2 regions of the Acetobacterium wieringae genome follow, and region 1 is predicted to be linked to the other one. Evidence: riboswitches for the same ligand, from Rfam matches in the RefSeq annotation. Region 1 holds a riboswitch; the other holds the start of a gene.
The links. A riboswitch is a leader RNA that binds a small molecule or an ion and turns the genes downstream of it on or off. The one in region 1 is predicted to bind FMN.
Positions count from the first base shown of each region.

Region 2: another riboswitch for FMN. It lies ahead of ribD (bifunctional diaminohydroxyphosphoribosylaminopyrimidine deaminase/5-amino-6-(5-phosphoribosylamino)uracil reductase RibD); the one in region 1 lies ahead of CHL1_RS01545 (ECF transporter S component).

Region 1 covers NZ_CP097897.1:312,902-328,844, forward strand. The annotation lists gene CHL1_RS01525 (PTS fructose transporter subunit IIABC) at 1-1,898, shown strand, start outside; gene pfkB (1-phosphofructokinase) at 1-1, shown strand, start outside; gene CHL1_RS01530 (YDG domain-containing protein) at 2,094-3,530, shown strand; gene CHL1_RS01535 (hypothetical protein) at 3,722-5,275, shown strand; M-box (ykoK) riboswitch at 5,453-5,616, shown strand; gene CHL1_RS01540 (magnesium transporter CorA family protein) at 5,849-6,778, shown strand; FMN riboswitch at 6,841-6,969, shown strand; gene CHL1_RS01545 (ECF transporter S component) at 7,053-7,622, shown strand; rRNA gene CHL1_RS01550 (16S ribosomal RNA) at 8,106-9,629, shown strand; rRNA gene CHL1_RS01555 (23S ribosomal RNA) at 9,838-12,701, shown strand; rRNA gene rrf (5S ribosomal RNA) at 12,790-12,906, shown strand; gene CHL1_RS01565 (glycogen/starch/alpha-glucan phosphorylase) at 13,531-15,943, opposite strand, start outside.
Region 2 covers NZ_CP097897.1:30,024-45,966, reverse strand. The annotation lists gene CHL1_RS00225 (ABC transporter permease) at 411-1,145, opposite strand; gene CHL1_RS00220 (ABC transporter permease) at 1,149-1,901, opposite strand; gene CHL1_RS00215 (ABC transporter ATP-binding protein) at 1,898-2,812, opposite strand; gene CHL1_RS00210 (response regulator transcription factor) at 2,959-3,678, shown strand; gene CHL1_RS00205 (sensor histidine kinase) at 3,675-5,033, shown strand; gene CHL1_RS00200 (biotin transporter BioY) at 5,087-5,656, opposite strand; gene CHL1_RS00195 (biotin--[acetyl-CoA-carboxylase] ligase) at 5,669-6,649, opposite strand; gene CHL1_RS00190 (Sapep family Mn(2+)-dependent dipeptidase) at 6,746-8,254, opposite strand; gene CHL1_RS00185 (DUF975 family protein) at 8,366-8,995, shown strand; gene ribH (6,7-dimethyl-8-ribityllumazine synthase) at 9,040-9,507, opposite strand; gene CHL1_RS00175 (bifunctional 3,4-dihydroxy-2-butanone-4-phosphate synthase/GTP cyclohydrolase II) at 9,520-10,722, opposite strand; gene CHL1_RS00170 (riboflavin synthase) at 10,754-11,416, opposite strand; gene ribD (bifunctional diaminohydroxyphosphoribosylaminopyrimidine deaminase/5-amino-6-(5-phosphoribosylamino)uracil reductase RibD) at 11,420-12,508, opposite strand; FMN riboswitch at 12,655-12,770, opposite strand; gene CHL1_RS00160 (bifunctional diguanylate cyclase/phosphodiesterase) at 12,936-15,773, shown strand; gene CHL1_RS00155 (thiamine phosphate synthase) at 15,841-15,943, opposite strand, start outside.

The sequences.
Region 1 (15,943 bases):
ATTTATTAAAAGAAAAGGGTATTGATCTGGCCGGAAAACCAGCCAGCAAGGAAGAAACCATCCAAAAGTTAGTGCAACTAATGGCAAATACCGGAAATATTGCCGATCCAGAGGTCTTTAGAAAAGCGGTAATGGCCCGGGAGACAGAAGGATCTACCGGTATTGGGGAAGGAGTTGCAATTCCTCATGGTAAATCGCCGGTGGTGAAGGATGCCGGTTTGTCCGCCATGGTTGTTCGGGATGGAACTGATTTTGAGGCATTAGATGGTGAACCAGCCTATCTCTTCTTCATGATTGCGGCTCCGGAGGCGGCAAACACCCTGCATCTGGAAGTCCTCAGTCGGCTATCCACCATTTTGATGGATGAAGAATTCCGAACGAAGCTGATTGCATCAGCGGATGTGAAAACATTTTTAAAACTCATCGATGAAAAGGAACAGGAAAAGTATGGTGCGCCAGCAGCGGCCAAAACCCCGGAAATGACCAAAAACTATCAGCTCCTGGCAGTTACCGCTTGTCCCACGGGAATCGCCCACACCTATATGGCAGCAGAAAGCCTGGAAAATAAGGCCAAACAGATGGGGGTTACCATTAAGGTGGAAACCAACGGTTCCGGTGGCGTCAAAAATCAGCTGACCGCCGAGGAAATCAAAGCGGCCGATTGCATCATTATTGCTGCCGATACAAATGTCGAAATGGGCCGTTTCAATGGCAAACCAGTGATTCAAACCAATGTTGCCCGGGGAATCCATAAACCCCAGGAGCTTATTGAAGAAGCTCTGGCAGGAAAGGTGCCAGTCTATTCAGGTGGTGTCCAGAGTGTTGAAGATACTGGTGGGAGTGGCGAAAAAGAAAGTGTCGGCCGGAAAATTTACAAAGATTTGATGAATGGCGTTTCCCATATGCTGCCCTTTGTTATCGGTGGCGGGATTCTAATTGCATTGGCCTTTTTGTTCGATGACTACAGCATTGATCCGTCAAAATTCGGAAGCAATACCCCATTTGCCGCCTTCCTGATGCAGGTGGGAGGGACGGCTTTTGCTTTCATGTTGCCGGTTTTAGCGGGTTACATCGCCATGAGTATCGGTGATCGACCGGCTCTGGCTGTTGGTTTTGTCGGGGGAATGTTGGCGAACACTGGCGGTGCCGGTTTTCTGGGGGCCTTATTGGCGGGTTTTGCCGCTGGCTATCTGGTATTGGGACTCAAAAAAGTGTTCGCTAAACTGCCAGCCAGCCTCGAAGGGATTAAGCCGATATTGATTTATCCCTTCTTTGGTATTCTACTGATTGGCGCCTTGATGGTCTTTATCATCAACCCACCAGTGGCGGCCCTGAATGCGGCGCTCAGTGCGGGGTTAAACAGCATGGGTACATCCAGCAAAGTTATCTTGGGTATTGTCCTTGGGGGGATGATGGCCGTTGATATGGGGGGGCCGGTTAACAAAGCGGCTTATACCTTTGGTTTGGCATCGTTGGCTACTGGTCAGTTTGATATTATGGCAGCGGTGATGGTAGGTGGTATGGTTCCGCCACTGGGGATTGCCCTGGCTACCACCATTTTTAAAAATCGTTTCACTAAAAAAGAGCGGGAAGCGGGCCTGGCAAACTATGTCATGGGTCTATCCTTTATCACCGAGGGTGCGATACCTTTTGCCTCAGAAGATCCCCTCCGGGTGATTCCTTCCTGTATTGTCGGTTCGGCTCTGGCCGGAGGATTATCAATGTTCTTTGGCTGTACGCTAATGGCCCCTCACGGCGGAATCTTTGTCTTTCCGCTGGTGGGAAACCCGTTTGGTTACGTCATTGCCCTGGTGGCCGGATCGGTAGCCTGTATGCTGATGCTCAGGATCTTAAAAAAACCGAAAACCAGCGACAGTGATGAACTGGAAATTGCATAGACAACCCAAATTAAAACCTGCTGTAAAGGTGGGTTTTAATTTGTTCTTTTTATGTAATGATTGTAAACAAATAACAACAAAGTAAATTCTAAACGAACAATGATCGGGTTTCGTTGTGAACAGTGCTGCAAATCGGTATAATTGGAAATGAGTATCTAAGATATTGAGATAATTTATAATACAAGGAAGTATCCAATGAAAAAGACCAAAAGAATCAGGCTGTTTATATGCCTAGTCTTGACGATCATTTTGAATGGTGCGTGCTTTCCAATCGGCATTCTGGCGGAAGACCAAACTGAGCAAGGCCCATTAACGCCAGTGATTGTCTTCTCTACCGATGTTGTTTATACTGGAAATCCCCAGGTTTTGGCAGCTGTTAATCCAGCACCCGATGGGCCTGAGCTTGATTTTGAACGAATCGAGATCACTTACAAAGGGATTTTGTCAAATGGCGAAGCATATCCATTATCAACGATTCCACCGTCAGAGTCAGGTACCTATATGGTATTTGCGGCATATCGGGGCGATGAAAACTATCAAAAAATTGATAATCAAAAAGAAATTAAAATAAAGCCCATTGAGCTTAAAACGTCACAATTCTTCACCGAAAAGCCGATTACCAAGATTTATGACGGCAATACCAGTGTGCCCGAAGTTGCGCTGAAGGGTTTAGGGAATAGTGGCGTTGTTGATGCAGATAAAAATAAGGTGGCATTTAATTATCGAACTGCCAATTTTTTATTTAAAGATGTTAAACCGGCGACTGCCAATCTGGTTATTTTAAAAGAAATCACAATCGCTGGCAACAAGGCCAAAAATTATATTATTGTTGATGAAAATCAGGGAACAAAGCCACTATCAAGCATTGATATATCTTTGGTAGCAGGTATTTTACCAAAACCGGTGGAGGTTTTCCTTGTCGGTCAGGATAAGGTTTATGATGGGACGCCAAACCTTCATGATTATAAACTGACTGTCAACAAAACGGATCTGATCCGGGGGGAGGATTTGGGCGCCTTTGGAGCTGAAAATTTTTATCCCTATTACGGGGACGTGAATACTCAGCAAAAAGACGTGGGCAATTATTATGTCTGGGCAACCGGAGGATTTTACTTATCAGGAATAAACGGAACGAATTCCGACAACTATACAATTTATAGTCAAACGATTATTTCCAAGAGTAAATATGCTATTACCCCAGCCTCAGTAACAGTGATTCCAAATTATGTTTCAAAAATTCAGGGCGAAGCAGATCCGGCACTAACGTATACGGTTTGGCAGGATGATTCAGGTGATGGTTTTGTTAAAGGTTTATATGGGAATGATGTGATGTATGGCGCATTAGAACGGGAAGCCGGAGAGGCGGTTGGCACCTACGATGTTTTGCTGGGAAGCTTGAATAATTCCAACTATCGCATTCGTTTGGCCGATAATGCAGATAAATTTGAAATTATTAAGAAAGAAGATGTGGTTGCGGTCTATGGGGGTAATGATTACAGCAATGGCGGGAATAGTGTGGTAGAAAAAGAAGAAGAATCGCCGGTACCCTATATGGGTATTGCGCTACTGTTACTTTTACTGATTGCTGGAGCCATTTTCTTTGGCAAGAATCGGCTGACAAAAATGGATTAGTGTAAAATAGAATGTAAAGAAAGAGATCTGTTGGAGAGGGCAGATCTTTTTTTGTGTCATGAATTGAATAAAGCCAGAAAAGAAAGTGAATCAGACAGAAAAAAGAAACGTTTACAGCAATTATGTGATAAAATAAATGGTAATAAAACAATAAACGAAACGAATTTTAATCAGTTGGAAAGGAAACGAAAATGAATAATGAAAAATCAGGCAGACGGTTTTGGCGAACCGGATTGATGGCAGTATTGGTTCTGCTCTTGCTGCCCATGGGCATTTGGGCGGAGGTTGATGGAAAAATGGCGACGACCGTATCGATAGCCAGTTCGCCCTCCTCGGTGACGTTTAACACGAATGCTGATGAGCTGGATAAGGCGGTATACAAAGCGATGAACATCGTGGTTGTCGATGGTGATTCGAATAAAATCGCTTTTACTGCCGATGATATCAGTCTTGATTACAATCGACAGGTTGGAACACAAAAAATAACGGTTACCTATAAGGGGAATGATCAGTACGAAACCAGCAATGCAACGGGGACGATTGTTATCAATGATGTGCCCAAAAAAGATACCCGGCTAGTGCTCAAAGCTAATCCACCAGCAGTGGGATATTCCGCAGATACGGCAACCTTGGATAAGGCAGTATATGATGATCTGGTTATCCAAGTGGTAGATGGGGATTCCAATAAGGTAAACTTCTCCCCCAGTGATATTACCCTGACCTACAATCATGCGGTGGGAACCCAGAATGTAGTCGTTGCCTATAAAGGAAACTCACAATACAATCCGAGCCAGGTTAATGCCACAGTTCAGATCACCGGAAAACAGGATAGTAAGGTATCCGTTGCTGCGAAGCCCCCAGCGGTCGCTTATACCAGCGATTCGGCAAAACTGGATTTAGCTGTCTATCAGGCCTTGAGTATCGTGGTTGTTGATGCGGGGAACAACAAAATCAGTTTTACGGCAGCTGACATTGATTTGAGCTACAACCGGGCTCCGGGAAAACAGGATGTAACCGTAAAATATAAGGGCAACGATCAGTTTTCGCCAAGCACTGCCACCGGAAATGTTGAAATTACCGGGAAGGTGGATCCACCAGCACCAACTAAAGAAAACACCTCTATTAATTTGGCCAAACCGCCGATTGAAGCGGCCTATACCACTGATTCAGGAAAATTGGATGCTACTGTTTATCAAGCATTGACCATTCAGGTCGTTGACAGCAAAGGTAAGGCAATTAATTTTACAACCACCGACATCGAACTGAGCTATAACCGGGTGCCCGGTGAGCAGCCGGTGACGGTAAAATATAAGGGGACGGATCAGTTTAACAGCAGTACGGCTACTCAAACAGTAACCATCACCAGTAAAGATGACAGTTCGCTGATTGTTTCCCAAAATCCGCCCAGTGTAGAATACGATGATAATACCAAAAATCTCGATGATGCGGTATATCAGGATCTGTGCGTTGCAGTAGTGGATGATAACAATAATAAAATTGAGTTCAATCGGGATGATATCGAGCTTGATTATACCAGAGCAGTTGGTGAGCAGGAAGTTATTGTCAAATATAAAGGCAATAATTATTTCAAAAGTGCAGTGGCCACCGTTCGGGTAAATATTGTTCAACCGGATTCGCCCAATCCCTGGTTAATCGCCGGTGTAGCCGGAATAATTGGGGCTATTGTGGTTGTTTTGGTGATTATTGGCGTGGTCGTTTATCGAAAAAAGCATAGTGCTTCTTAATTAATTTAGATAGAATGATCGGTTAAAAGGATCTGTTTAATACAGATTCTTTTTTTTGCAGAGTCAGCTATAATTGGCAACATGGTCAAAGGGTTAATTTATAGCGGCTTATCTTAAAAATCATTGACAACGGTGAGATAAAAAGATATAGTTAATTTGGAATAATAATAAATAAAATGTTTCTTTTGTTAGGTGAGGCTCCTATACAGATATGGCTGCTGCCCGGAAACATCGAAAGATGCCAATGGGTCAACAGGTACTATCGAATTAAGGTTTTACTTAATGCAGTTGGGCAATGCCCTATGCTGTATAGTGCCAAAACTCAACGAATGGAGGAATCATTATTTTTGCTGTGCGAAAATCTCCTCCATTAAAGAGGAGTTTTTTATTTTTTAACCAAAGAACCACAGGTAAAGTTGACAAATGGTTTATCATTGGTGCAAATTCGAAAAAAGGAGTGAGATAGGATGGACGCAGACCCTGGAGAGAAGCGTATAAAACAGAATGAACAAAAACTGAGCGCCCAAAATATCTTACGGATCATGGGCTGCTCTTAATAAAAGGAGGAAAGCAATGATCAAAATCTACAAAACAATTGATGGTAAGATTCAAGAAATTGAAACCATTGAAAAGAACAGCTGGATCAACATGGTTAATCCAACTGAAGAAGAATTGCAGTTTATTACCAGAGAATTAGCAGTGGAACCAGATTTTCTGCGAGCTGCCCTGGATGAAGAAGAGATTTCCCGGGTGGAGCTGGAAGATAATAATCAGGCACTAATCACCATTGACGTTCCAGTCATTGAAAAAGATACCAAATTGGTGCTTTACACCACCATCCCAGTTGGGATCATTCAAACCGCTGATAATATTATTACGGTCTGCTTAAGAGGAAACACCCTTATTGATGATTTTACCAAAGGCCGAGTAAAAAATGTCCACACTAATTTGAAAACCCGTTTTATCTTCCAAATCCTCTACCGAGTGGCCAGTCGGTTTTTGATTTACCTGCGCCACATTAATCGGATGAGTACCGATATTGAGCGGCAATTGCACATATCCATGAAAAACAAAGAACTGATTCAACTTCTTGATCTAGAAAAGAGTCTGGTGTTTTTCTCGACATCCCTGAAAGCCAACCAGGGGGTTTTGGAAAAACTGGAACGGGGTCGGATTATTAAGCTTTACGAAGAAGATAAAGAACTGTTAGAAGACGTGCTGATTGAAGTCCAGCAGGCTATTGAGATGTCCAATATTTATGCCAACATTCTCAGCGGAACCATGGACGCCTTTGCATCGATTATTTCAAACAATTTAAATATTGTGATGAAGATATTAACCTCATTAACAATCTTAATGGCGATACCAACGATGATTGCCAGTTTTTTCGGAATGAACGTTGAAGGGTTGCCAATTCCCAACTTCTGGAGTGTGGTATTGATTTCGATTGCCTGTACCGGAGTAGCCGCCTTTGTGCTATTCAAGAAAAAGATGTTTAGTTAGTGCGGGCTAAAAATTATCATTGACAAAGAAATTCAAGCGGGTATATAATTAAATAAATAAATAGTCTGTTTCAGGGCGAGGTGTAAGTCCTCACCGGTGGTGATGCGTAAAAGCGATAAGTCCACGAGCCGAAAGGCCGATCTGGTTAGAATCCAGAACCGACGGTATAGTCCGGATGAAAGAAATGGCGTACAATTTTACGCGCAAAGCCCTTGAAAAGAAATTTTCAAGGGCTTTTTAAGTTGACTGGACAGACAATTGAAGGAGGATTTTTATGAAAATCAAGACAAAACAATTGACCCAGATGGCAGTATTGGCGGCAATGTCCATACTATTGGTTTACCTGATTCATTTTCCGATTTTTCCGGCGGCGCCATTTTTGGAGTACGATCCAGCCGATATTCCTATTTTTATCGGTGCATTTATGTTTGGCCCTTTAGGTGGTCTAATTCTAACTGCTGTTGTTTGTGTTTTGCAGGGAGTGACCGTTAGTTCGGCTAGCGGGATTATTGGAATTCTGATGCATTTTTTCGCAACTGGATCCTTTGTATTGGTAGCCGGAAATATTTACAAAAGAAACAGAACCAGAAAAGGTGCAATCATCGGTTTGGCATTGGGTACGGTCACGATGACAATAACCATGGCGTTATGGAACATTGCCATCACACCGATATTTTTGGGAATTCCGGTGGAGGCAGTTTTACCAATGATTATCCCAGTCATTATTCCCTTTAATCTGATCAAAGCTGGAATCAATTCAGTCATTACCTTTGTTGTTTACAAATCCGTCAGCAAGGTGTTGGGTCTGGAGATTCAAGAAGCAAAGGTCGCAGAAAGTAAATAGTTAAAACTTCATTATACTAAGGAACCTGAAATCAATTGATTTCAGGTTCCTTTTTTGAATTCCCAATAACTGTGAGTAGGACATAACAGAGAACATGAAAAAACTTTCAAAAACTAGTTGACAGGAGGGTGAAAAGAGCGTATACTAATGAAGTTGTCTCGAGTGAGGCAGCGGACACAGCTGAAACATTGAAATGAACTTAAAAGAATTTCAAAAAACAGCTTGACAATCACAAGAAACGACGATATAATAGAAAAGCTTCTTCAGTCGGAAACACTGAAAAAACGACGGAGTGGCAACGGTCATAGAAAAGAGAATAGTACCATAAAACCTGTAAAACAGCCAAAACATCCGCGAGGGTGAATGAGGCTAAATAGAAACAGAGAGATGAACTCTATAAAACATTAACTCGGTAGAGTATAAAATACGCTTTATTCAAAATGAGACAGCATTTAAAAGCCTAACGGCTTTAAATACAAACTTTTTATTGAGAGTTTGATCCTGGCTCAGGACGAACGCTGGCGGTATGCTTAACACATGCAAGTCGAACGAGACGAGATGGAATGACCCTTCGGGGGAATGAAATCTTAGAAAGTGGCGAACGGGTGAGTAACGCGTGGGTAACCTGCCCTATGGAAAGGAATAGCCTCGGGAAACTGGGAGTAATGCCTTATAATACAGTGAAGTCGCATGGCTTTGCTGTTAAACGCTCCGGTGCCATAGGATGGACCCGCGTCCCATTAGCTAGTTGGTGAGATAACAGCCCACCAAGGCGACGATGGGTAACCGGTCTGAGAGGGCGAACGGTCACACTGGAACTGAGACACGGTCCAGACTCCTACGGGAGGCAGCAGTGGGGAATATTGCGCAATGGGGGCAACCCTGACGCAGCAATACCGCGTGAGTGAAGAAGGTTTTCGGATCGTAAAGCTCTGTTATTGGGGAAGAAAAAAGACGGTACCCAAGAAGAAAGTCCCGGCTAACTACGTGCCAGCAGCCGCGGTAATACGTAGGGGACAAGCGTTGTCCGGATTTACTGGGCGTAAAGGGCACGCAGGCGGTTTTTTAAGTCAGATGTGAAAGGTACCGGCTCAACCGGTGACATGCATTTGAAACTGAAAGACTTGAGTATTGGAGAGGCAAGTGGAATTCCTAGTGTAGCGGTGAAATGCGTAGATATTAGGAGGAACACCGGTGGCGAAGGCGGCTTGCTGGACAAATACTGACGCTGAGGTGCGAAAGCGTGGGGAGCAAACAGGATTAGATACCCTGGTAGTCCACGCCGTAAACGATGAGTGCTAGGTGTTGGGGAGACTCAGTGCCGCAGCTAACGCAATAAGCACTCCGCCTGGGGAGTACGACCGCAAGGTTGAAACTCAAAGGAATTGACGGGGACCCGCACAAGCAGCGGAGCATGTGGTTTAATTCGAAGCAACGCGAAGAACCTTACCAGGTCTTGACATCCTCTGACAATCTGAGAGATCAGACTTTCCCTTCGGGGACAGAGAGACAGGTGGTGCATGGTTGTCGTCAGCTCGTGTCGTGAGATGTTGGGTTAAGTCCCGCAACGAGCGCAACCCCTGTGGTTAGTTGCCATCATTTAGTTGGGCACTCTAAGCAGACTGCCGTGGATAACACGGAGGAAGGTGGGGACGACGTCAAATCATCATGCCCCTTATGACCTGGGCTACACACGTGCTACAATGGTCTGAACAGAGGGCTGCGAAACCGCGAGGTGAAGCTAATCCCTTAAAACAGATCTCAGTTCGGATTGCAGGCTGCAACTCGCCTGCATGAAGTTGGAGTTGCTAGTAATCGCAGATCAGAATGCTGCGGTGAATGCGTTCCCGGGTCTTGTACACACCGCCCGTCACACCACGAGAGTTGGCAACACCCGAAGTCAGTGAGGCAACCGCAAGGAGCCAGCTGCCGAAGGTGGGGTCAGTAATTGGGGTGAAGTCGTAACAAGGTAGCCGTATCGGAAGGTGCGGCTGGATCACCTCCTTTCTAGGGAATACAGGAAGTCATGGTACTATTTTCTTTTGTATGACTGGTTCATACAAAAAAGCTTAAGAAGGCATCCTCGGATGCATTTTTTAGCGGGATAAATACCCAAACAGTGGTAGGCGTCCAAACGATCATTGAAAACAGCATAGTGTATAAATAAATGAAATACAATTTCAAAATGTTAACAACATTAGAAACGTAATTTTAGGATCAAGAAGAAAAGAGCACAGGGTGAATGCCTTGGCAATCAGAGCCGATGAAGGACGCGACAAGCTGCGAAAAGCTGCGAGAAGGTGCACATAACCGTTGATCCGCAGATATCCGAATGGGGAAACCCGGCTGGTAGAAGACCAGTCACTGTAACGTGAATACATAGCGTTATGGAGGGAACCTGGGGAACTGAAACATCTTAGTACCCGGAGGAAAAGAAAGAAACATCGATTCCTTGAGTAGCGGCGAGCGAAAGAGGAAGAGCCCGGATTACAACAAATTTACTTTATTAGCTGAACGGCATGGGAAGGCCGGACGAAGAGGGTGAGATCCCCGTAAGTGAAAATAGAGTGAGTGGGTAATCGACGAGTACCACGGGACACGTGAAACCCTGTGGGAAGATGGGGGGCCCACCCCCCAAGGCTAAATACTACTGATTGACCGATAGCGGAAAGTACCGTGAGGGAAAGGTGAAAAGAACCCCGGAAGGGGAGTGAAATAGAAACTGAAACCCTGTGCTTACAAGCAGCCGGAGCGCAAGTGACGGTGTGCTTTTTGTAGAACGGGCCAACGAGTTACGGTATGTAGCAAGGTTAAGTACTTCAGGTACGGAGCCGCAGGGAAACCGAGTCTGAATAGGGCGACAAGTTGCATGCTGTAGACCCGAAACCGTGTGATCTATCCATGACCAGGATGAAGCTTGGGTAAAACCAAGTGGAGGTCCGAACCAGTGTCTGTTGAAAAAGGCTTGGATGAGTTGTGGATAGGGGTGAAATTCCAATCGAACACGGAGATAGCTGGTTCTCCCCGAAATAGCTTTAGGGCTAGCGTTGTAAAGAAGAGTGATGGAGGTAGAGCACTGAATCGGCTAGGGGGCGTAAAGCTTACTGAACCGTATCAAACTCCGAATGCCATACACTTATATACAGCAGTCAGACTGTGTGAGATAAGTCTCATAGTCAAAAGGGAAACAGCCCAGACCATCCGCTAAGGTCCCCAAGTCCAGATTAAGTGGGAAAGGATGTGCAACTGCACAAACAACCAGGATGTTGGCTTAGAAGCAGCCACACATTTAAAGAGTGCGTAATAGCTCACTGGTCGAGTGGTTGTGCGCCGAAGATGAACGGGGCTAAAATCTGGCACCGAAGCGATGGATTATGGTACTACCATAGTGGTAGGGGAGCAATGTCTTGAGGGCGAAGCTTAATCGTAAGGTTAGGTGGACACAAGACAAGAGAGAATGTTGGCATGAGTAGCGAAAGTGAAGTGAGAATCTTCACCATCGAAAGCCCAAGGTTTCCTGAGGAAGGTTCGTCCGCTCAGGGTAAGTCGGGGCCTAAGCCGAGGCGAGAAGCGTAGGCGATGGACAACAGGTTGAAATTCCTGTACCACCTTTAATTGTTTGAGAGATGGAGTGACACAGAAGGATAAGCGAACCCAGCGGTTGGAAAAGCTGGGCCAAGCGTCAAGGCTGAATTGGGAGGCAAATCCCCCGGTTCTTAAGGCCAAGGCGTGACGGGGAACGAAAAATAAGTAGGGAAGTCGCTGATTTCACGCTGTCAAGAAAAGCTTCTATTGAGAGAGAGGGTGCCCGTACCGTAAACCGACACAGGTAGGCGAGGAGAGAATCCTAAGATGAGCGGGAGAAGTGTTGTTAAGGAACTCGGCAAAATGACTCCGTAACTTCGGGAGAAGGAGTGCCCCTTAAGGGGGGCCGCAGAGAAGAGGCTCAAGCGACTGTTTAGCAAAAACATAGGTCTCTGCTAAATCGAAAGATGATGTATAGGGGCTGACGCCTGCCCGGTGCTGGAAGGTTAAGAGGAGTGCTTAGCGCAAGCGAAGGTGCGAATTTAAGCCCCAGTAAACGGCGGCCGTAACTATAACGGTCCTAAGGTAGCGAAATTCCTTGTCAGGTAAGTTCTGACCCGCACGAAAGGCGTAACGATTTGAGCGCTGTCTCGACAACACACCCGGTGAAATTGTAGTACTCGTGAAGATGCGAGTTACCCGCGACAGGACGGAAAGACCCCGTAGAGCTTTACTGCAATCTGGCATTGAGTTTTGGTAGTACACGTACAGGATAGGTGGGAGGCAAAGAATTTGGGACGCTAGTTTCGAAGGAGCCATCCTTGGGATACCACCCTTGTACTATTGGAATTCTAACGAGTGGCCGTAATCCGGTCATCGGACAGTGTCAGACGGGCAGTTTGACTGGGGCGGTCGCCTCCTAAAAAGTATCGGAGGCGCCCAAAGTTACCCTCAGGATGGTTGGAAACCATCTTTTAGAGTGCAAAGGCAAAAGGGTGATTGACTGCGAGAGAGACATCTCGAGCAGAGACGAAAGTCGGGCTTAGTGATCCGGTGGTTCCGAGTGGAAGGGCCATCGCTCAACGGATAAAAGCTACCTCGGGGATAACAGGCTTATCTCCCCCAAGAGTCCACATCGACGGGGAGGTTTGGCACCTCGATGTCGGCTCGTCTCATCCTGGGGCTGAAGCAGGTCCCAAGGGTTGGGCTGTTCGCCCATTAAAGAGGCACGCGAGCTGGGTTCAGAACGTCGTGAGACAGTTCGGTCCCTATCCGTCGTGGGCGTTAGATATTTGAGAGGAGCTGTTCCTAGTACGAGAGGACCGGAACGGACAAACCACTGGTGCACCAGTTGTTCCGCCAGGAGCATAGCTGGGTAGCTAAGTTTGGAAGGGATAAGTGCTGAAGGCATCTAAGCACGAAGCCCCCCTCAAGATAAGATATCTCACCAGAAATGGTTAAGGTTCCTGATAGACGATCAGGTAGATAGGCTGGATGTGGAAGTATGGCAACATATGGAGCTGACCAGTACTAATCGACCGAGGTCTTGATCCAAGAATTTATACACTGTGCTGTTTTGAATGATCACTGCGTGATCATAAAAGACACTTGAAAATGCAATAATAATTAAATAGTTAATTAATCTCGCGACGATGGCGGAAGGGCCACACCTGTTCCCATACCGAACACAGAAGTAAAGTCTTCCAGCGCCGAAAGTACTTGGTGGGCAACTGCCTGGGAGGATAGGACGTTGCGGGATTTTTTTTTAATGAAGTCGTGCAAAAATACAGACATAAATATTGATTCAAGTTCACTTGGAAATCAATGTTTATGTCTGTATTTTTTTATGGGGCGAAGCCCCAAACGGAGGCGCAGCGATAGCTGCGACGGAGTTGCACGGATTCATTAGACGGCAGTAACTTTAAGAGCCGTTTGAGATGAAAGTTTTTTATATTTTCAGGAAGGAGCCATCTGGCGACTGACGCGACGAAGGCGCAGCGCTAGCTACGCCTTCGTCGCATGAGCGAGTAAACGGCAGTAAAGTTATGAGAAAGATATAAGGATACTTAATATCTTTCATTATGAATCTATTTTTTTATGGGGCGAAGACCCAAACGGAGGCGCAGCGATAGCTGCGACGGAGTTGCACGGATTCATTAGATGGCAGTAACTTTAGGAGCCGTTTGAGACGAAGGCTCTTTTTATATTTTTAAGGAAGGAGCCATCTGGCGACTGACGCGACGAAGGCGCAGCACAGCGGAGCCTTAGGAACCGTTTAAGACGAATGTATTTTAGAAAGAAAAATGGCAGACCATAAAGAAACCCCAACCAGATTAAAATCCGGTCGGGGTTTCTTTAAAAAAGGGAAAGGAGGGGGCATAATCTACAGTGTCTTCCAAATATTCTTCTGGTATTCCAGGATTGCGCGATCGCTGGAAAATAGGCCGGAGTATGCTACGTTGCAAAGAGACATTTCAAACCATTTGTTTTTATCCTGATAGAGCTTATTGATTTGATCCTGAGCATTGGCATAAGAGTCAAAGTCTTTTAGAACAAAATAGGTGTCATTATACAAGAGCAGGGAATCGTAAATGCTTTGGAAACTAGCCAGGTGACCAAAGGTACCGTCAATCAGTTGATGCATGATTTTTTGAATTCGCTCATCATTCTCATAAATTTGGACTGAACTGTAACCGCCGTTCTTTTGATAATGAGAAACCTCATCAGCGGACAAGCCAAAGGTGATAATATTGTCATCACCGACGGCCTCATGAATTTCAATGTTGGCACCATCCATGGTACCCAAGGTAACAGCGCCATTCATCATAAATTTCATATTGCCGGTGCCAGATGCTTCTTTTCCAGCGGTCGATATCTGCTCGGAAATATTGGCGGCAGGATAAATAATTTCACCTAAAGAAACGTTGAAATTTGCCAGAAAGACAACTTTGATCTGATCCCGGATATCTTTATCATTATTGACAAGGCTGGCAATGGCGTTAATCAGTTTGATAACTTCCTTGGCAAAATAGTATCCCGGGGCTGCTTTGCCAGCAAAGATAAAGGTACGGGGGACGATTTCCAAATAGGGGTTTGCTTTTAAATGATTATACAAATGGAGGATCTGTAAAGCATTCAGAAGCTGTCGTTTGTATTCATGAATGCGCTTGACCTGGATGTCAAAAATCGATTCGGGGTTTACATCAATATGATTGTTCTTTTTGATATGGTTGGATAAATGAATTTTATTTTCCAGTTTGATGTGATTGAACCGCTCAACAAACGAGGCATCGTTTTTAAAATTCATCAGATTTTCAAGGGCATAAAGATTATTGATCCAGTCGGTACCAATGGATTCAGTAATCAAATCCCGCAGACCCGTGTTACTGTTGATCAGGAAACGACGGGGCGTAACCCCGTTGGTAACAGAACGGAAACGTTCGGGAAAGAGCTTGTAATAACCGTTAAAGGTTTCCTCTTTTAAAATTTTACTGTGAAGGGCTGCAACACCATTCACGGAGTGGCAACAAATTATGGCCAGATTAGCCATGTTGACTTGACCGTCCTGAATGATTGATAATGAACTGATTTGCAGTTCATTAAGTCCCGATTTTATTCTTAAATCTTCCTGGAATTGGCGGTTAATTTCTTCAATAATCATATAGATCCGCGGCAGTAGAAACTTCATCATGTCCACCGGCCATTTTTCCAGGGCTTCAGGCAGCACGGTGTGATTGGTGAAGGTCAGTGAGTTGACCGTAATCTTCCAGGCATCGTCCCAGCTTAATCCTTCTTCGTCCATAAAAATGCGCATCATTTCAGGGCCGCAGAGGGCGGGATGGGTATCATTGATGTGTATACAGATTTTTTCGGCAAAATCATCCAAACAATTGTTGTTATATCGTTTAAAACGTGTAATCATCCGTTTTAAACCGGCACAGACAAAAAAGTACTCCTGTTTCAAACGCAATTGTTTACCATCAAACTTGTTATCATTGGGGTACAAAATTTGAGTAATTGCCTCAGCCTCGGATTTATGACGGACGGCATCAAGGAATTGCCCCTCGTTGAAACTGGGCAGGTCGAACTCTTCAATCGGTTCTGCACTCCACAACCGTAACGAATTGACGGTATTATTGTGGTATCCTTTAATGGGGATGTCGTAGGGGACGGCTAAGATTGGTTCGTAGTTTTCATGCACAAAGGTCAGCACCCCATTGACTTTTTCAGAATGAAGATTACCATAGAACTTTACAACAACGGACTCATTGGGTTTTCTGATTTCAAAGGGATAACCGTGTCGTAGCCAGTTATCGGCCACTTCAACCTGTTCACCATTGATAATTTTCTGTTCGAAAAGACCGTGCTTATAATGGATGCCATTGCCATGAAAGGGAAATCCCAGGGTGGCCGAAGACTCTAAAAAGCAGGCCATTAATCGTCCCAATCCACCATTTCCTAAACCCGGATCAGTTTCCTGACTAAGAATCGTTTCATAATCAAGGCCCAGTTCAGCCATGGCAGTTTTGACCGTATACTCCATGTCCAGACTGTTGACATAGGCTTTGAGTAGCCGGCCAATCAAAAATTCGATGGAAAAGAGATAGACCCGCTTGTGGGGGATCTCATCGTATTGAGATCTCGTTTTTGCCCACTGGGATGCTATTTTATCCATGACAATTTCGGCTAAAGCCTGGTACTGGTCAAGGACTGATGACTCGGAAAGATATTCGCCGGATACTTCTTCAATCTTTTTTTTATAGGCAGATTTAAAGGCTGCGATTTCTTCAAGGCAT
Region 2 (15,943 bases), 280 kb from region 1:
TTATTTTTTGTTCTTGTGAAAACTAAACGCAGAGTCATCATTGCTTTTGTTTCGCAGTTACCCCTATTTCACAAAATATTTAGTTAGATTATCTATCTTTTTGGGGATTGCCCGCCCACCTCGTTTCTTCCCGGCAAAGCGATCATCGCTGTCGGTATGGACGCTGTCAAAAACCGGCCTGTTCGTGTCGATTACTTAATTTCAGGCTTGCCGCATATCTGACATCCCGGATTGACTTAATTTTACCTGAGGTTTGCCTGATCGTCTACTTTAATTTATTCATCTTTCTGACCTTTTAAGAAACCCCGCCGCCAATTTAAAATAACCTAAAATCAATAAGGCCAGTGTTTGGCAATAATCGTCACCGCTCAACACAGGCCTATTTTTGCTTTATGCTTGGATTCAATTGATTAACCCGTCACCACATCCCGCCGTTTTAACCAAGTGATGGCAAATAGACAAAACCCCGATGTAAAAATAGCGCAGGCAACCAGAAAGGCAATTTCACCCACCGCCATCGGTGCCGCCGGATCATTGGCCCGCATCCCTAGGGTGATCAGCGCATAGGGAAAGTAGAGCCCATAGCCTTGCGATAGTAGTGCCAACCCGGCGATCCCGCCCATCAGAGCAATTCCCACCGGCACCGCAAAGCTGCGAATCACCAATGATAAACTCAGCTGTAAAGCGCATACCACCATGCCACCCAAGGCACCAAATAACAGCCAGAGCGGTAATTCCGGGGGAATCGGATCCGAAAGCCCCGCTAATAATCCCGAAAAGATAAACAAGAGTCCCATCCAGATCTGGGTCAAAATCACCATTAACCAACCCATTATCAGTTTTGCCATAAATAGCTGTGTTATCGGAACCGGGGCAGTCAATACCGCATTCCAGTTATGATTGGCATGCTCCAGCCGAAACAGATAGGACGCATAAATCCCAATCAATACCGGTAAGAAAAAATAACAGGCAAACAGGGTATGCTGGGTCCACAGGCTGTACCACTTATTTTCCAGCATGCTCAGGTTGTTGAGATAATTGAAGGTTCCCATAAAGGCCGGAATAATGGGAATCAGTAAAAAAGCCAGCCACATCGGACTGTGTCGCATCTTGATCATTTCTGCTTGTAAAGCCCGTATCAACATCGCTCAGACCTCCCTTCTGACAAATAACATCTGGCCGACGCCATAAATCAGCCCAAAGAAAACCAAAATCAGGCCGAGCCCCGGCCAATCAATGGCCTTCCAATAAAAATCAGTGGCTCGGGTGATCGGATCCCAATTCATGCCAACCTGCATCAACACCCCGTAATAGCTCCACAGAACCAGTTTTTGAAATCCCTGGGGGAAAAACATGCTAAACAGACCAATAAATCCACCAATTAGTCCCAATGTCATCGGCACCATCTGATTGGCAACGAGCATTGAGACCCCCTGTTGAAAGACATAGATAGTCAGACTCACCATCAGGGTAAACAACAGATACCCAACCAGCGCCCCCCAAGGCACTGGCCCACCAAAATGCAGAACGACGCCCATGCCGATTATAATGACCAGTTGTCCCAGAGCGGCACCCAGCATATAGATGCTGCCCCAGATAAACTTAGCCGCATATAGACGCCGCACCGGCATCATGGTTTCCAGTAGCTTCAAGGTTTGGCCCTTATGCTCCACATCGCTAAGACGAGAAGCCACCACTGCGGCGATCACCGGCATGATGATGCAGTTAAGCATCGGAAACTGGTAGAGAAAAAATAGCCAGCCCTGGGCCAGATCATTGGCATCCTTGTTGGAAATAGCCCAGCCCGCCCAGAGCAGCTGAACCGCCATCATTATCGCCACCACCAGCCAGATCTTGCGGCCCTTTGCTTTTAAAACCTCCATCCAAATTGCGGCGCTCATAAGCTCACCGCCGTTCCAGTCAACTCCAGGAAAATATCCTCCAGGCTTTTTTTACGTTCTTCAATCCGAACTAAACCAATATTATTCTGTCCCAGTGCTTTGCTGATTTCAGCCATCCGCGTATCTCTCATCTGCGGGATAATCAGATAATCGTCCTCGGCTTCCCAGGTCACGCCGTTTTGACTGAGGAATGCTTTGGTTACCTCATTATTTAAGGTGCGCACTGCCAAATGCTGTTTGCTGTACTGATGCAGTTTGGTCAGGCTGTCCTGATAAACCAGCTCGCCTTCCCGAATGATTCCCACCCGGGTGGCCAGCTGATCAACTTCACTTAAGAGGTGGCTGGAGACCACCACCGTCATCCCGAATTTTTGCGGCAGCGACTGAATCAGCTCCCGCATTTCCGAAATCCCGGCCGGATCCAACCCATTGGTGGGTTCATCCAGAATCAGCAGTTTGGGATAACCCAACAGGGCACTGGCCAACCCCAGTCGCTGTTTCATTCCCAGTGAATACTGGCTGACTTTTTTGTGCTGCTGGTTCTCCAGCCGGACAATTTTTAAAACGTCAGCAATGTTCTGTTTGGGTACCCCCCGCAGGGTTTGAAAGATCCGCAGGTTTTCTGCTCCGGTTAAATGACCGTAATAGCTGGGCGATTCAATCAACGAACCGACATGCTTAAGATTTTCCAGCCGGTTTTTGCTGTTGACCCGTTTTCCAAAAACGGTGATCGCCCCCGCCGTGGGCTTGGTCAAGCCCAGAATCATTTTAAGCGTCGTTGATTTCCCGGCGCCATTGGGCCCCAGAAACCCATAAATCGCCCCTTCCGGAACCGACAGATCCACATCTTTGACCCGATAAACATTGCCATATTGTTTGCTGAGCCCCTCCGTCTCGATAATATTGTTCATAATATGCACTCCTTCTTTTTGTATACCGTTATGATAGCCGATGAACCTTACGGCGGATTGTCCCCGGCCTTACGTTTACCTTAATTTTAAGGTCATCCACTAACAGCAACTATTTTTTCAGGTATAATAACGAAGAGGTGATTCGGATGAAAACAATCTTTGACGCAAAACTTCTGGTTGTCGATGACGAACCGGAAATTACTATTCTATTAAATACAATCCTCCATCAGGCGGGCTTTGCTCGGGTGCTCAGCGCCGAAAACTGCCAGCAGGCCCGGGCACTTTTTGCTTTGGAAAAGCCCGATGGGGCGATTCTCGATGTAACCCTGCCAGATGGCGACGGGTTTTCGCTGATGCAGGAGCTGCGGCTGCAATCAAATGTGCCAATGCTTTTTTTGTCGGCCCGGGATGAGGATGAAAATCGACTTCTGGGATTGGGACTGGGTGCCGATGACTATATTACTAAACCCTTTTTGCCCCGGGAACTGGTGCTGCGTTTAAGCGGAATCCTGCGGCGGGTTTACCAGCCGCGACAGGCTCAGCCAACGGCAGAGGAATGTCTGGTACTGGGAACGGTGACCGTCAATTTTAAAAGCGGCATTGTTAAGACCGATGCTGGTGAAAAAAACCTGACCGCCAAAGAGCATGCCCTACTGAAAAAGCTCTGGGAAAATCAGGGCCATATCGTCACGGCTGACAGCCTCTGTCGCAGCGCCTGGGATGATGATCTCTATGGCTACGAAAATACTCTGATGGTTCACATCCGGCGGCTCCGGGAAAAAATCGAGGTGGATCCCTCCCAACCCCAATACCTGTTGACCGTTCGGGGTATGGGTTATAAACTGGCCAGGGAAAACAAGCAATGAAGAGTCTGCGAAAAATCATCACCCGTTCGATACTGCTGACCGCTGCCATTGCGTTGCTTCTGGTGGCCATCAATATGGCTTTTACCACCAACTGGATGTTTAAATACTCCGGCAGTCAGCCCCTTAAATACGCCATTGCCGATATTTCCGATGGCCTCTCGAGCGTCGATGGAACTTATACCCTTAATGCCGCTGCCACCACGATGATGGAAGAACAATATGCCTGGGCGATGCTGATTAGCCGGGATGGTCAGGTGATCTGGGATAAAAACCTGCCCGGAGATATTCCCCGGCACTACACCCTTACCGATGTGGCCTCCTTCAGCCGTTGGTATCTTAACGACTATCCGGTCTCGGTTTGGGAGCATCCCGACGGTTTACTGGTTTTAGGCGACCCCAAAAACAGCATCTGGAAATATAATATTACCTCCACCGAAGATACCATTGCCCATGTCCCTGGTTTGATGACCGGTTTTTTGATCTTGAACGTCCTGTCGGCCCTGGTGCTGGCCTTGTTTCTGGGACTGTGGCTCTACCATAAGCTAAAACCATTGTATAACGGCATTACCGCCCTACCAAAAAAAGAACCCCTGTCACTGCCTACCGGCGGTGTCACCGGGGAAGTGTCAAGGATTCTTAATGAAACTTCAGTCATTCTCAGCCAGCAGGAACAACAACTGGCTCACCGGGATCAGGCTCGAACGGAATGGATTGCCGGGGTTTCCCACGATATCCGCACGCCGCTGTCGATGGTGATGGGCTACGCCAGCGAACTGGAAAGCAACCCCAGCCTCCCCGCCACCGAACAAAATCAGGCCCGGATTATCCGTCAACAGAGTCAACGGATCAAGTCCCTAATCAGCGATTTAAACCTGGCCTCCAAACTGGAGTACCATGCCCAACCGATGGAACTGGCCCGTGTGTCGCCCGCCGCCTTAATCCGGGGCGTAGCGGTGGATTTCATCAATGACGGTCTCCCCGAGCCCTATTCACTTTCCGTCGATGTGCCCGAGGAAGCCAATGGTCCCATCTTACTGTGTGACCAGGCCCTGATTCGTCGGGCTCTGACCAACCTGATTGACAACAGCATCCGTCACAATCCCAGGGGCTGTGCGATTAAACTGTCGGTGACCAAATCAACAGATGGGTTAGTGCTTAAAGTCAGTGACAACGGCAAAGGCTATCCCCCTGAGCTTATTAAAAATTCAGGGGGATTGGATGAATCGCCGTTACTCGGAAACCACGGCTTGGGACTGATCATTGTTCGCCGAATCATGAAAATCCATGGTGGGAACATTGTTTTTGAGAATTTGCCCCAACAGGGCTGTGCGACTTCTCTTCTTTTTAGCACTTAATCCCGATCCTGTCTTTATGACTATGCTACTCAATCCAGCGGCTTTTACACAAATTACTTTGTGAGCATCCCTTGCGCAATCACCGGGGCCAGACGTTTAGCCAGCAGCACACTAATGGCAATCTTAATCAGATCGCCTGGCAGGGTCATCACAAAGCCGGTCATCATCAGCGTGGCGGCCCCCACCGGAGTGTTGAGGTAGTAATTGGCAATGATATAATACCAGGTTAGCCCCAGCCCGTAGATCACAGCCGTTCCGGCCAGGGCAGCAATGACCATCGGCAGGTTTTCGTTGTTGGTGTTCTTTTCTGCCAGCCAACCGGTGACAAAGGCCCCCAGGGCAAAACCGACAATATAGCCAAAGCTTGGTTTTAAGACATACATCAGCCCACCACCACCGGAAAATACCGGCAGACCAACCAGGCCTAGAAAAATATAAACCAGCACGGCAATCAGGCCGCCCCGGGAGCCCAGCAGCAATCCCGCCAGAATCACAAACAAAGTCTGCAGCGTAAAGGGGATTCCCGGCAGCGGCACTTTAATCATCGCCCCGACCACGATCAAAGCGGAAAACAATCCGCAAAGTACTAACATTCTTACATTAATTGTATTTTTTTCTAGCATTTATTCCATCCTTTATTCTAATTTTCTGATACTGATTTCCCCGGTGTTCAGGGTTTCTGTCTGTCCAAATTGATTTTTAATCATTAATCCACCTTCGTCGCTGATATCCAGGGCAGTTGCCACTTCCCACTCATTGTTCCGGAAAACCTTAATCTGTTTTCCTAAAACCATGGAATGGGTTTTATATTCTGCCAGGAAATCCCGGTTGGTTAAATCTTCACAGATACTCAGCACCTCATTGATAATTTCCGCTGCCAGCCGGTTACGGGTCAGGGCATCCGGTTTTTCATTAAATAGTGTCCCGACAATGTCTTCCAGTTCCTTAGGCAGAGCCGCTTCCGGCTGCTTGAAATTCAGACCGATGCCGATGATCACAAACTCGAACTGTCCATTTTCAAAATTGGTCACCGCCTCGGTGAGAATCCCCACAATTTTCCGGTCGTCCCGGTAAATATCATTGACCCACTTAATCTGAGTATCGATCCCCGTCACTTTTTTAATGGCCCGGCAAACCCCTACCGATGCCCCGGTAGTTAACAGCACGGCATCCCGGGCGGCCACCTCGGGGCGCAGCACCAGACTTAAATAAATCCCACTTTTGGGCGGTGAGTAAAAAGAACGGCCCATACGGCCCCGCCCCTGGGTTTGCTCTTCGGCAATAATAACGGTTCCCGTCTTGGCCCCTTCCAGTGCCAATTTTTTGGCTTCCTGATTGGTGGAACCGATGGTTTTGTAGACAATCAATTCAAGATCCTGATTGGTAGGAGACAGCCAGGGGTGGATTCCTTCCGCCGACATCAGATCCGATTCACTTTTTAACCGGTAACCCTTGTTGGTGGTGGATTCAATCTCGTATCCTTCTTCTTTTAACGCTTTAATGGCCTTCCAGATGGCCGACCGGGAGACGTTCATGGTGCTGGCCAGCACTTCTCCAGATAAATAGTTTTCTCTATTTTCTTCCAAGGTTTTTAATAATTTTAATTTTGTCGACATTTCTTCACCTCTGGGGTTATTCTAAACAAAAAAAGTTATTGTCAACCATTTTTGAACTATTGGTTGACAATAACTCTCGCCATTGCTGTTTTCTTTTTACTGAGCCAATACTGCCAGGGCCTTGACAATAATCTCAAAGTTTTTTTCCAGACTTTCAATGCTCCAGAACTCATCGGTTTGATGACAGGTGTTGGCCTCGCCGGGAAAGCCACCGCCAAAAGCCACGGAGTTGTCAAAGGCCCGGGCATAGGTACCGCCGCCGGAAACCATCGGTTCGGCCATATCCCCGGTGCAGTCCTGATAGACCTGCTGCAGGGTGGTTACCAGAAAGCTGTCTTTATCGACATGGAGGGGTTTGACATCGTGATCCATTTCCAAACAAAAGCCCAGATCAGCTGTCGCTTTTTTTATCGCCGCAACAACATCACTGCTTTTTAGCGTCACCGGATAGCGGATATCACAGCGCAACACCGCCTTGTTTTCGTCCACCTGAACAATGGCAGGGTTTAAGGTCAGCGCTCCCGACACCGAATCCGCCAGATCAATCCCAAACCCGGTTGTGGTAGCCCGCTCCAAGAGCGTAAGGATTGGATGGGTGATCCCTTCTGCCGTCAATATTGCTGCCAGTTTCAGGATGGCGTTATCCCCTTTTTCCGGCTCCATGGCATGAGCCGATTTTCCTTTGGCTTCAAAAGTCCGGCCATTAAAAACGGCCTGGGCCGCATCCGGCACCGAATTGATCTGACCACCACCGCTAAAGACAAGGGCCGGGGTCTGGTAATCCAGTTCTTTTTCCAGAATAATATTCATAATGCCTTTTTCGGCAAAGATGGCCGGATAGCCGGAATCCGGTGAAAACGAGCAGGCCGGGACTTCTTCGGTCTGTTTATAGCGGTTCATACAGGCCCAGTTGCCGCCTTCTTCATCACCACCGATAATCAGGCGCACCCGTTTACCAAGCGAAACCTTGGCTTCTTTTAACGCTTTCAGCGCATAAAGCGAAACCATCGTCAGGCCCTTGTCATCAAGCACCCCCCGACCATAAATAGTGTCGCCGTCAATGGTCAAGTCAAAAGGGGGGACGGTCCAGTCTTCACCTACCGCCACCGTATCGATGTGGGTGGTCACGGCCACCAGTTCCGACCCTTGGCCAAATTCTACATAACCGCAGTAGCCATCGCAGTTTTTGGTGCGCATGCCAAAGCTTTGGCCCCGTAAAAGGACAAAGTTCAGCGCTTCGTTGATGCCAGTTCCCAGGGGGGCTTCGTCGGTTATTTCACCGGCATCGCCATTAACCGTCTTAATCTGCAACAGCGTTTTCAGATCCTGCAATAAGGCCACTGTATCCAATTCTGGTTCTGTCGCCACTTTTTTGTCAGTCAGATATTCAAAGCGCCTGACGATTTTTCCATCCTTTTCCAGGATTTCGTTCCACATCGCTGCCGGACGCACCCACAAACCGCCTTCACCATATAATGGCCGGTAAACCACCATGGCTTCTTGCGTTTCACTGTGGGTTGCAACGCCGATGACTTCATATTCATTGCCCTTGTAATGCCGATAACGGCCCAGAGGGATCTTTTTTTTCGTTAGTATTTTACTCATTTTTATTCTTCCTTCTTTTCATCAGTCGTGCTATTATATACAAAGAAGCTTAAGAAAGTGATGTTTTTCTTAAGCTTTCTCTTTAAAATCATAAACGAAAAGGAGATTATTATGAAAACGAGACAGGAAATAAAAGCCCTGGCCAAGCAGAGCTTTTCCGAAAATTATTGGGTCTGCGTCGGCGCAACTGTGCTGGCATTTGTGGTGATTGGTGCTGCTTCCGGAGTCACATCCTTCGTTGGCGGCCTGGGTGGTCTGATTGTCTGGGCGCCGATGATGGTTGGTCTGCAATTTTTCTCACTGTGGATTTACCGTGGCGAACTCCCCGCTCCCACCATTGAAGACATGTTTAAAACCGGCTTTTCGGATTTTGGTCGAAAACTGGGGGGAATGCTGTGGATGGAATTATTTATTTTTCTCTGGTCCCTGCTTTTTGTGGTACCCGGTATTATCAAGGCAATTGCCTATTCATTCACCCCTTATATTTTAGCCGAATACCCTAATGTCCCAGCCACCGAAGCCGTTAAAATTTCCATGCGGATAACCCAGGGCCACAAAGGCGAAATTTTTATGATGTCACTAAGCTTCCTGGGCTGGTTTTTACTAAACGGATTGACCTTTGGAATTCTTGGCATTTTTTATGTAAATCCCTACTTCTATGTAGCCATCGCCGGACAATATCAGGATCTCAAGGAACTGGCCCTGCAAAATGGCGTGGTCACCCTTGACGAATTAGCTTAGGTTTAATCTAAAACAGGGAGCCCAAAAATCGGCTCCCTGTTTTTTTAGTTTGTTATTTCGTTGATCAGATTGACCATTTCAATGGCTGTCAGGGCACAGTCATAGCCTTTATTGCCGGCCTTGGTGCCAGCCCGTTCGATGGCCTGTTCAATGTTTTCAGTGGTCAACACACCAAAGATCACCGGTATTTCTGACTGCAGAGAGACATGAGCCACTCCCTTTGACACCTCGCTGCAGACATAATCATAATGGGTGGTGGAACCGCGTATCACAGCCCCGAGACAGATGATGGCATCATATTTTTTCAGCTTGGCCATTTTAGCCGCAATCAAGGGAATTTCAAAGGCACCCGGCACCCAGGCCACATCAATGTCTTCTTCCTTCACATCGTGACGCTTCAAACCATCAATCGCACCGCCAAGCAGCTTTGAGCCAATAAACTCATTGAACCGGGCTACCACAATCCCCACTTTAATTCCCTTTGATACTAATTGTCCTTCATATACGTTCATAACATTCTCCTTTTAGTTATAATTTAAAATATGACCCATTTTTTCCTGTTTGGTTTTCAAATAAAACAGATCGTGGCTGGATGCTTCCATTTGGATCGGTACCCGCTCCACCATTTCCAGCCCGAATTCCGACAACCCTTCCATTTTAAGCGGATTGTTGGTTAGCAGCCGCAGCTGTTTGATTCCCAGGTCTCTTAAAATCTGGGCCCCGATATAGTATTCCCGCAAGTCTTCCGGAAACCCCAGCTCAATATTAGCCTGCACCGTGTCCATCCCCATATCCTGAAGGGCATAGGCTTTTAATTTATTGATCAGACCAATGCCCCGGCCCTCCTGACGCATGTAGAGCAGCACCCCCCGACCTTCTTTTTCAATGGCGGTCATCGCTGCCCCAAACTGATCGCCGCAATCGCAGCGGAGCGAACCAAAGGCATCGCCGGTTAAACATTCGGAATGAACCCGACACAACACCGGGCTGTCACCACTTAAATCCCCCTTAACCAGCGCCACATGATGTTCGCCGTTAAGCATGTTGACATAACCATAAGCCATAAACTCCCCGTATTTGGTGGGCATTTTGGTGATTGTGACACAATCGATCAGTTTTTCATTTTGTTTGCGGTAGTTTTGCAGATCTTTGATGGTAATAAATTTCAGTTGATGGGTCTGAGCCAATTCGATCAGTTCCGGAGTCCGCATCATCGTGCCGTCTTCTTGCATAATTTCGCAGCACAGACCGCATTCTTTCAACCCCGCCAGTTTGACCAGATCAACGGTGGCCTCGGTATGGCCGTTTCGTTCCAATACCCCATTTTCTTTGGCTACCAATGGAAACATATGGCCGGGCCGCCTAAAATCTTCTGGTCTGGTGTTCTCGTCGACGCACTTGATGGCGGTAACCGAACGCTCTGCTGCCGAAATACCGGTGGTGGTATCGACATGATCGATGGACACGGTAAAGGCGGTGCAATGATTATCGGTATTATCCGCAACCATTTGGGGAATGGCTAATTTTTTGACCAATTTTTCGCTCATCGGCATACAGATCAGCCCTTTGCCATAGACAGCCATAAAGTTGACGTTTTCGGTGGTGGCAAATTCAGCCGCACAGACAAAGTCGCCTTCATTTTCGCGGTCATCATCATCGGTCACGATGATAATTTTACCGGCTCGTAAATCTTCCAGTGCTTCTTCAATGGTATTAAATTTAAACATAGTACCCTCTCTTAATCTTATTATTTTTTTATTAAAACCCTGCCTGAGTCAGAAAATCAATGGTCACACCAGCGGATTTTTCCTGGTGGCGATCTGTTTTGACGGCTGGATTCATCAACAGCTTTTCGATATATTTGCCGACCAGGTCGTTTTCCAGATTGACCGGATCGCCAGGTTTCTTAATGCCCAGGATCGTCTGCTTCACCGTATGGGGAATGATGGACACCTTAAAGCTGACGGAAGTCATTTCGATGACCGTTAAGCTGATGCCATCAATGGCAATGGACCCTTTTTCGATGATGTAGCGGAGTATTTTTGGCGGTGCACCAATCTCAAAGATCACGGCATTATCATCTTTGGTGATTTGCACAATGTGACCGGTTCCGTCAATATGACCAGCTACCATATGCCCGCCAAAACGGCCATTGGCGGGCATTGCCCGTTCCAGGTTGACGGCTGATCCGCCTTTTAGATCGCCCAGATTGCTGCGGTTCAGCGTTTCACTCATGACATCGGCCATCCACTTATTTCCGCTTAACTGGGATACCGTCAGGCACACTCCATTCACCGCCACGCTGTCGCCCAGTTTTAAATCATCCATCGTGACCGCACCCTGAACCCACAGTTGGGAAGATCGTTGTCCCTTAATGACCGCAGTGATTTTGCCAACTTCTTCAATAATTCCTGTAAACATGTCTTACCTCTTTGTGTATTCGAGGCAGATATCATCCCCGAATATTTTTATTTTTCGATCCGTGAACTGGAAGGCCTCGGCTGGATCTGCCAGCCCCAGGCCTTCCACCGGAGTTTTGCGTACCGCACCACCAAATATTTTGGGGGCCAGATAAACCTGGAGCTTACTCACAATACCGCTTTTTAAAGCGCTGAAATTCAGGGTACCGCCCCCTTCCAGTAGAATACTGTCGATTCCTTCCTGCCCCAATTGCACCATCAGTTCCCGGAGATCAAGATGCTCCCCGTCTTTTGCACTTTTTAAAATTCTGCAGCCCATGATTTCAAACCGTTTTATTTTTTGCTGATCCTCAGAGCAGGTGGCCAGATAGGTCGGTATTTTCCGGGCCGATGTCACCACCTGTGCTGTCAGCGGAGTGCGCAAATAGGTATCACAGATAATCCGGATGGGGTTTCTGCCGCCTTCAATCCGACAGGTCAGTTGGGGATCATCCTGTAAAATGGTGTTAACCCCCACCATGATTCCCATCACTTCATTGCGGGTCTGATGAACGGCGTTCCTGGCCGCCTCTCCGGTAATCCATTTCGATTTCCCGGTACGGGTGGCAATTTTGCCATCCAGAGTCATGGCGTATTTCATTAACACATAAGGGGTTTTCGTTTTGATATAGTGAAAAAAAATAGTGTTTAGCTCCTGACACGCCTCTTCCTGCGCTCCGGTTATCACTGTGATCCCCTGCTGTCTGAGAATCTCAATTCCCTTGCCACCAACTAACGGATTGGGATCAGTCGCACCGATTATTACCTGGTTAATCCCGCTTTCGATAATGGCCTCGGTACATGGTGGTGTGTTGCCATAATGACAGCAGGGCTCGAGCGTCACATATAGGGTCGCCCCGACCGGTGACTCATTGCAGGCCGCCAGCGCATTACGCTCAGCATGCAGTCCTCCATACTTTTCGTGATAACCGCTGCCAATAATCACATCATCTTTAACAATGACTGCTCCCACAAGAGGATTGGGATTTACCCAACCTCGACCTCTTTTAGCCAAATCGATGGCTATTTCCATGTAATGATCCTGTTTTTCCACCAGTATTCCTCCCTCAAAAACAAAAGTGCCCTGAATAAACATCCAGGGCACTTTTGTTCACAGCTTTCCTGATCCTCGTATAAAAAAACTCTGAAATGATTACCATTTCAGAGCTAAATAAACAAAGATATTTGACATGCAAACTTGATTATCTTCTTTCATCCAGACTTTAACTGTCGGCCTCGGAATTACACCGAATCATACCTTGCGGCTCGTGGGCTATACCACCGGTAGGGAAACTATCCCTGCCCTGAAGACTTCATATTTAATTGATTAAACTTTAACATAATCGCAATATTCCTGTCAATAGAATAAAATTTATTTTTCTTTCAGCGCTTTTTCGTTTATAATAGGAACATGAAAAAGCAAGATAAAACTAACATATATCTACTATTGACTGACCCTTCAGAGAAAGGATGGCCCCATTGTGCACTGGTTTAAAAAAAGCCTGATTCGACGGGTGGGAACAATTGTTATTGGATTTATTTTTGTTGCCTTTGCCGTTTATGGGATCATTTCCATCCAAATGTTAAGTGGTTTTTTTGAAACCAACAGTAAAGAACAAATTTCCAAGGACGCCCAGCAAATTGCCACTGAAATTGACAAGTTTATCGAGAAGAATATTATTATTGTCGAACAGATGAAAACCAATCAGGATTATCAGGCTATCACTGAAGCGCTCAACACCCGGGAGGAAAAGCGCCAACATCCATTGTTTAATGTGATAACCCAGGAACTCCAGGCCATCAAGGCTTCTGATCCCAATATTTCTCTGGCTTACATCGGGGTTACCAAATCCAACGATCTGATTTCCTCGACCCCCGAATTTGATCCCAAACCAGACTATGATCTGAATAAACGACTCTGGTACATGGAAACCTTACAATCCCGGGGTGTGACCGTCACCAGTCCCTATATTGACATTGTTACCGAAAAAATGGTGGTCTCCATTACGACCCCGATCCTGAAAAACAACAATGTGATCGGCGCCATGGGCATTGACCTGCAGGTGACTGATATTTCCAAATTGATGAGCACCTACAAAGTCGGCAAAAACGGCTATACCCTATTAATCAATAAAGACGGCAGTATTTTTTATCATCCTGATGATCCTGAAGTTTTTGCTGCGGGAGGGGTTAATCCCTTCGCCTATCTTGACCTTTATATGAGCCAAATCACCTCCGGTGATAGTGGTGTCATTGAATACCAAATGGGAAATAACGCCAAATACATCGCCTATGTGCCCACCCAGTCATCCAACTGGATTGTGGTCACGGTCATCCCCCGGTCGGAAGTTTTGGCCCCGCTGAATCAGTTTATTTTTAGTCTGTTCTTTATTTCCCTGGTACTGCTGTTTATGATTGCGCTGTTTATCCGGCGGATGACCCGGCTTATTTCCGAACCGATTATAACCATTTCCGGTGCCGTTGAAACCTTCAGCCAGGGTGATCAGGAAATTAATCTGCCGAGCACCCTTTATGACCGGGAAGATGAGCTTGGTATTTTATCCCGGGGGCTCAAAATGATGAGCCATCGGATCATCCAATACATCGAAGAAGTTCAAACCAACAATCAGGCGTTGAACCAGGAAATTGACAAACGCCAGGCTGTTCAATCCCAGCTGGAAATGATTCTGGAGCTTTTATCCGGTACCGATGAAGGTATTTTTATTTTAAACGCAGAATTCTTCTGTATCTATCAAAATACCGCCTTTTCCCGAATGATTGGGATTCCGGAAACTGAAATCCCGGCGCTGAACCTTTCTGAAAAGGGCATCCTGATCAATCAACCCCTGATTGACAGCCTCGAGATGAATCCGGTCTGGTCCGGCGAAATTGAATATGCTCAAAATTCCTCCGAAACGCTGTTTCTGTTTTTGCGGATCAGTAAGGTGAAAAACGACGATACCGATTATTATATCGGCAACATCACCAATCTCACGGCCCATAAGCAAATCGAAAAAGATATTTATTATCTGAAGTATTTTGACTATCTGACCAAACTCAACAATAAGGTCTTTCTGGATGAATCGGGAATGGAATTAATCAGTGGAGACGGCAGCGCTGCCGGTAACCATGCCCTGATTTTGATCAATATCGATGATTTCCGAATTATCAATGAGGCCAAAGGTTTTGATTTTGGCAACAAGGTATTGATTGCCCTGGCCAGTCGCCTAAAGACCCTGGTCAGCGATCAGGATGTGCTGGCCCGTTTGGGTAATGACGAGTTTGGTATACTGAAAGCGTATGTTTCTTCCAACGAAGATTTATATGAATACATCATGGATTTAAGCAAGGAACTGGAAAAACAGATTTCCATCCATGATGAAGAACTGATTGTTGATGTCAGTATCGGAATCAGTCTCTACCCCAACGATGCCAACCACTATGGCAAGCTTTTAAAGACTGCCGCTTCTGCCCTCAATAATGTCAAAGCCAACAAGGGACGGCGCTTTGAGTTCTATGATAAGGACATCAACAGCCTCTCGATTCAAAAATACGAAATGCAAAACAAGCTGCGCAATGCCCTAAGCAATCAGGAATTTGTTCTTTACTACCAGCCCCAGGTGGATATGGCCACCAATCAGATTCTCGGCCTGGAGGCTTTAATTCGTTGGAACAGCAGCAATGGGATGGTTCCTCCGGGGAGCTTTATTCCCATAGCCGAAGAATCGAATCTGATTACCCCTCTGGGCGAATGGGTGCTGGAAATTGCCTGTGAGTTTGGGAAAAAGCTTCAATCGCTGGGTTATCAAATACCGATTGCGGTTAATCTTTCGATGCTTCAGTTTAAGGCCCCCTATATCGGGGAACTGATTCAATCCATTTTAACCCGCACCCAGTTACCACCAGAGCTGCTGGAACTGGAAATCACCGAGGGGATTCTGATGGATAATGAAGACGAATGCGAAGCCATCCTGAGCGAATTTCACCGGATGGGGATCCAGGTTTCCATCGATGATTTTGGCACCGGCTACTCTTCTTTGAGTTATCTCAAGAAATTTGCCGTGGATAAGATCAAAATCGACCGTTCCTTTATTAAAGGGATTCCCCATTATGACAATGGCACCATTGCCAAAGTTATCATTGAACTGGCCTCAAATTTTAATCTCCAGGTCATTGCCGAAGGAGTGGAAACCCCCGAACAGATTGACTTTTTACTGAAAAATAATTGTCATATTGCCCAGGGCTTTTACTATGCCAAACCGCTTGATGAGGATCGACTACTGACTTTTATGGAAAAAACAAAAAGGGACATGGCATAGCCTTATCCCTTTATTTATTTATCTCCGATCCGCTTCAATTGTTGTTGTGCTATAAAAGAACCACTCATTAAACGATAAATCGTTGCGCCAGGGTTTCAGGATGATCGGTAGTCATCGCTTCGCTCATGATGCAAACGCCTTTAGCGCCAGCCATCATCGCAATTTTATAG